DNA from 2 places in the Kosakonia sp. SMBL-WEM22 genome. Region 1 is predicted to be linked to the other one. Evidence: predicted binding sites of a transcription regulator. Region 1 holds the regulator's gene; the other holds the start of a gene.
The links. The regulator Fur, encoded in region 1, represses iron uptake genes when iron is present. The targets are predictions, from matches to a motif close to ATAATAATGAGAACNACTATCAA.

Region 1 (3,113 bases):
GTGATAATAACGGCAGTGGTTTCTTTACCCGCGCTGACTATATCGAGATCCTTAAATACGCCAAAGCTCGTCATATTGAGGTGATCCCGGAGATCGACATGCCGGCGCATGCGCGCGCAGCGGTCATCTCAATGGAGGCGCGTTACCATCGCCTGATAAAAGAGGGCAAAGAGGAGCGTGAGGCGAGCCGCTACCGCCTGCTGGATCCGACTGATACCTCTGTTACCGCTGGCGTACAGTTCTATGACCGCACCGGCTACCTCAATCCGTGCCTGGACTCCTCGCGCAACTTTGTCGATAAGGTGATGGGCGAAATTCAGCAGATGCACCGGGAAGCAGGTCTGCCGTTGCACACATGGCACTTTGGTGGCGATGAGGCGAAAAATATCTATCTTGGCGCAGGCTATACGGATGTAAAAGATCCGCAGCCGGGTAAAGGCATTATCGATCAGAGCAAGCAGGATAAGCCGTGGGCCAAGTCCGGGGCCTGCCAGGCGATGATCAAAGCCGGGAAAGTGAGCGATGTTGAACACCTCTCCAGCTACTTTGGCGCAGAGGTGAGCAAGCTGGTTAAGGCGCACGGCATTGATGTGATGCAGGCCTGGCAGGATGGGCTGAAAGATGCCAAAGACGCCTCGGGGTTTGCCACCAAAAACGTCAATGTTAACTTCTGGGATGCGCTTTACTGGGGCGGTTTCGACTCCGTTAACGACTGGGCGAATAAGGGTTTCCGCGTGGTAGTTTCCAATCCGGACTATCTCTATCTCGACTTCCCGAGCGAAGTTCACCCGGCGGAAAGCGGCTACTACTGGGGAACGCGTTTTAGCGACGAGCGCAAGATCTTCAGCTTTGCGCCGGACAACATGCCGCAGAATGCAGAAACGTCGGTCGATCGTGATGGCAACACTTTCAGCGCCAAATCAGACAAGCCGTGGCCGGGTGCCTACGGGCTTTCCGCCGAGCTGTGGAGCGAAGTGGTGCGCACGGATGAGCAGATGGAGTATATGATCTATCCCCGTCTGGTTGCCGTTGCGGAGCGGGCATGGCATCGCGCAAGCTGGGAGCAGGATTATCAGGCCAGCCGCGAATATAAAGGCGGCGAGACGCAGTGGGTCGATCAGAAGGCGCTTATGGCTGACTGGCAGCGTTTTGCCAATCTGCTGGGACATCGCGAGCTGGCGAAGCTGGATAAAGCTGGCATCCAGTATCGTCTGCCGGTACCAGGGGCGCGAATTGTTGACGGTGTGCTGGAGGTGAACACCCGCTTCCCGGGGCTGGTGGTAGAGTACTCCCTCGATCGCGGCAAAACATGGCAGCGCTACGAAACAGCTTCCCGTCCACAGCTTAAAGGAGAAATTCAGGTGCGTACCGCAAGCCCGGATGGCAAGCGCGTCAGCCGTGTCGATATGCTGAAAGGCTGATTGCTTTTCTGCCCGAGCGGTGCAGCCATTTGATGCGCCGCTCATCCTGCAGGCATAAAAAAAGCCAACCTGGCGGTTGGCTTTTAACGTTAGAAGAGCTTATTTAGCGTCGTGCGCATGTTCATCTTCACGGCAGTCGCCTTCAGCGCAGTGACCGTAAAGATAGAGGCTGTGGTTCGTCAGGCGAATACCGTGTTGAGCGGCAATTTCGCGCTGGCGTAATTCGATGGAATCATCACTGAATTCGATAACTTTACCGCAGTCGAGGCAGATAAGGTGATCGTGGTGATGCTGCTGCGTCAGTTCGAAAACAGACTTGCCGCCTTCGAAATTGTGACGGGTGACGATCCCGGCGTCATCAAACTGGTTCAGCACACGGTATACCGTTGCCAGACCAATCTCTTCACCCATGTCGATCAGACGCTTATAAAGATCTTCCGCACTGACATGATGGTTATCCGGCTCCTGAAGCACTTCCAGAATCTTTAAACGTGGAAGCGTGACTTTCAGGCCGGCCTTCTTTAATGCGGTATTGTTGTCAGTCATGCGGAATCTGTCCTGTTGCTATACGATTCACTTCCTTCGCGGAAGTTATAAGGAATGCACCCGGGCGAATGCGTATCATTATAGAACTGCCATGTATAAATGAAAACTGCAAGCCCTCAAGTAAAGTAAGCTTTTAAAACGTGGTATCGCCGACAACTCCCGTCCAGGCGTACCGCGTTAAGCAGGGCTTATTGTACAGGGATGAGTAGGAAAGTTAAAAAAATGTAGCAATTATTTCGATTGCTTTTACCTATTGATACGGCGCAACCGGCAGATTGCGCCATAAAAATCAGGCATTCAGGATTTCATCCAGATGCAGCTCTTCAGAAACCTGCTTCACCCAGTTTTGCACGCGCTCGGCGGTCAGTTCCGGCTGGCGGTCTTCATCAATTGCCAGACCAACAAAATGATCGTCATCGGCCAGACCTTTTGAGGCTTCGAAATGGTAGCCGGCAGTTGGCCAGTGACCCACGATTGTTGCGCCGCGCGGTTCAATAATGTCGCGAATGGTGCCCAGCGCATCACAGAAGTACTCAGCGTAATCCTCCTGGTCGCCGCAGCCGAACAGCGCCACTAACTTACCATTAAAATCAATCTCTTCCAGCGTCGGGAAAAAGTCATCCCAGTCGCACTGCGCTTCACCGTAATACCAGGTCGGAATGCCGAGCAACAGGATGTCATACCCTTCGATATCTTCCTTACTGCTCTTGGCAATGTCATGAACATCGGCGACGTCTTTACCAAGCTGGCTCTGGATCATTTTGGCGATGTTTTCGGTGTTACCGGTGTCGCTGCCGAAGAAAATGCCTGTAATTGCCATGAGTAAAATAACCTCTTGAATCTTAATGAGTATAGGGGGAGCGCTAAGCCCACAGATAAGGGCAATCATAGCAGAACAGAGAAGAACGCGGAAACTGCTATTGCCGCGGACTGCACTGTATGCCACATGAAAAGGGGTATTTAATCAGGATTCAGAAGATTCGCTATCCGCGCAGAGCTTTAAGCTGCGTCAGCAGCATCTCTTCAATAAGTTCGCTGCGGCTGATCTCGCGCACATCGGCCAGTTCGTTCAGCGCTTCCACCGCATCCGCATTCAGTTTCAGTTCGACGCGCTTAAGCCCACGAACCTTATCGCGTTTGAGCTGG
Region 2 (3,113 bases), 2.3 Mb from region 1:
CGCCGTAATATTTCGCCGGATCGGGGATCTCAAAACCCTGCGAGAAGTTGAACCACAACTGCTGGCGGTCGGTCAGATGGCCGAGGATACCGGCGTTAAACAGCAGGTTATTGTAATCCGTTTTGCCGCCCGGTACGGCATCCGCCGAAGTGGCTTTACCGTTGGCAATCGCCTGCTGCTGGGCATAACCGACAAAATCGTCGATGCGGTTTTCCATATATTGATAACGTACGCCGCCGCTCAGAGTGATGGCGTCAATGTCGTAGCTACTTTGCAGGAAGGGCGCAATGTTTGTGATGCTGTAGCCCGGGTAGCGCTCGACCTTAAACGTTTTATCCAGTTGCATTCCCCCGCTGGCAGCGGCGCTGTTGAGGTCGAAAAACTGCTGGTTGGCGTCGAAGTTTTCATGTTCAGCATCGATCCCCCAGGTCAGCGTCAGGTCATCAACCGGTTTGCTGTTGATGGTCAGCTTGCCGCCATAAAAATCGGTTTTCTGCTGCGACGCGCCAATGCTGGTGACCCGGTCGCCAGAAGGCGTAGGGAAGGGGTAAAATGACAGGCTCTCGTCGCGGTAGTAGATCTGCGCCACCACATCCTGGCCCCAGAAATCAGTGTTAGAGTATTGCAGATTAATCAGGTGGCGCTCGGTGCCCGGGATCCGGTCGGCATCAAGGTTGCCTTTGTTGTACGCCTTAGCGGAGCCGGTCACCGCCGAGAAGTTTTCGCCTAAGAAGAGGCCATGTTTCCCGTCAGACTCGCTCTTAAAGTACTGCGTGGTGAGTTGCAGCTGCTGGTGCTCATCGATATTGAGCGTGCCGGTGCCCATCACGTCCAGCCGATCAGAGTATTGCAGACCGGTCTGGGTGTTATCGATAATCACCTCATTGCCTTTGCCATCATACCAGCCGCCGTAGCGCTGATAAGCAACCGACAGCCGCCCGGAAGCCTTATCATTACCGCCACTCACCGACGCCGCGACGTTATCGTCATGATCGTTATGGCTGTTAAAGCCGCTTTTGGTGCCGGTCTGGAACTCCACTTCACTCTCCGGCTGCCCCTTTTTAGTCACGATATTGATCAGGCCGCCGGTGCTGCCGCCGCCATAGAGCGAAGTGGCACCGGAGATAATCTCAATGCGCGAGATATTAAAGGGATCGATCGAATCGAGCTGGCGGCTGTCGGTGCGCGATGAGTTGAGGCGCACACCGTCAACCATCACCATCATTGAGCGCCCGCGCATATTCATGCCGTAGTTGGTGCGCCCCTGGCTGCTGACATCCATGCCTGGAATAAGCTGCGCCAGCACCTCTTTTAACTCTTTACCACCCTGAACCTGCTGCTCAATTTCAGCCTGCTCAATGACCCAGGTGGTTTGTGCCATATCGGCGACGCTATGATTGGCGCGGCTTGCGGCCACTATCAGCGTCTCCTCTTTAGCATCTTGCGCCGCAGCCTGCGCGGATAACATCATCAACAAACAGGGGTTAATAGCCCAAAGGTAACGATTTTTCATTCTTATAACGTTCCTGATTATGCAGGTGAAAACGACCGGAGCCGGTCGGGGTAAGCACCGCTCTCGTGTTGAGAGTAATTATCAAGATGATATGAATTATCGTTACCAAGTAAACAGTTTATGTAAAAAAATTATGCCTAAGCTAGTGATTTAACTACTAATTTTAAGAGGTTGTTTCTTTGGTAAATAAATGACGGGAAGGAAGGAACCGGCGCGAACGGTAATGTCGCCCGGTATTATGTGTGCTCTAAGATTTAATTACAGGAGTAAACGCGGGTCATTAAAGCGTATTAACAAGTTTATCAGCGCCTGTTTTTATTATTTTTTTCTTTAAAATCCGCAATCGCCTGGTTGATGTTTTCCGTAGCGAAGGTGTCAACTTTTTCTCCGTCCAAAAAGACTTCGTAATGTCCGGAAACATATTTAAAGGTAAACATCTTATCCTGGTAACGAAGACGTTTTTCCTTTACTGATAAGCCCCTGATGCGCATAGCGACGCGGGCCATCGTGTCTATCTTTTTATTTTTCATGATTATTTTACTTACCGTTGCAGGTTGAGTCCGCGTTCAAATATTGAAACCACGTTGGGCGATAGTAATTTTTTACCCACTCAAAAGAAAGCAAAGGTTGCCAGAAAAGCACACCTGAGGCCAGTTAAAATATCTTCTGATGATTTAAGGTCTTTTTAGCCAATTAATCAACCTGCTGCCATATATGGCTGCATTAAGAAACAACCTATCCGCGTAAGAATAAATTCTCTTTTTTATCGTGATAATAGTTTTGATTCTCGTTTCAGTAATGGGCGTCATAAGTTTGAGTTTGATCTCAAAACAGTGTTTTAAAATGCGCAATCGCTTTTCGCTGGCCTATGCTGGTGTAAAAAAATAACAGCATTACAGCCCGTTAAGCCCACTCTTCTTTCTGACTTTGTACAGAGGCCGCTATTAGCCAGTAGCAGATCCCGATTCAACCGGCGCGCCGCGCTGGCACAGCGTCATATCTGGCAGAACTGCGGCCTGGCTGCATGTACTGCCCCTGTCCAAAAACGACCAAGGAGAGAAGAATGAAAACCCTGCACTGCTCCGCACTACTGCTGGTCTGCCTGAGCGCCAGCGCGCAGGCGGCCGAGTGGAACGCCGTGGTATCGCCCACACCGAAGTCTGGTGAATTTTCCACCATCGGCCAGGCGCTCGACGCCGCGCCGCAAAGCGGCACGGCGTGGCGCATTCTGATTAAAGAGGGGCGCTGGCATGAGCGGCTGATAATTGAAAAGCCCGTCACGCTGATCGGGGAATCGACGGCGGGCACGGTAATTGAGGCTAATACTCCCGCAGGTGCGCTGGACGAGCAGGGGCAGAAGCTCGGCACCGGGCGCACCAGCACGGTAGAGATCCGCGCCAGCGGCGTAACGCTGGAGAATCTGACTATCCGCAATACCTTTGATTTTCCCGCCAACGCCGCGCTGCCGGAAGGCGACGCGAAGAAGCTGAAAGATACCCAGGCGGTAGCGCTGATGGTGGCAGAAGGGGCAGACAGAGCGCGCTTTCGCCATGTGCGCCTTGAGGGTTACCAGGACACCTTTTACAGCAAGCAGGGCAGC

Region 2: the regulator Fur is predicted to act here: its motif matches at 1,582-1,604, upstream of HF650_RS20370 (TonB-dependent siderophore receptor).

The regions. Positions count from the first base shown of each region.
Region 1 is NZ_CP051488.1:1,502,916-1,506,028, forward strand. It holds gene HF650_RS07180 (beta-N-acetylhexosaminidase) at 1-1,421, shown strand, start outside; gene fur (ferric iron uptake transcriptional regulator) at 1,521-1,967, opposite strand; gene fldA (flavodoxin FldA) at 2,257-2,787, opposite strand; gene ybfE (LexA regulated protein) at 2,951-3,113, opposite strand, start outside.
Region 2 is NZ_CP051488.1:4,244,169-4,247,281, reverse strand. It holds gene HF650_RS20370 (TonB-dependent siderophore receptor) at 1-1,513, opposite strand, end outside; gene HF650_RS20365 (hypothetical protein) at 1,816-2,043, opposite strand; gene HF650_RS20360 (pectinesterase family protein) at 2,577-3,113, shown strand, end outside.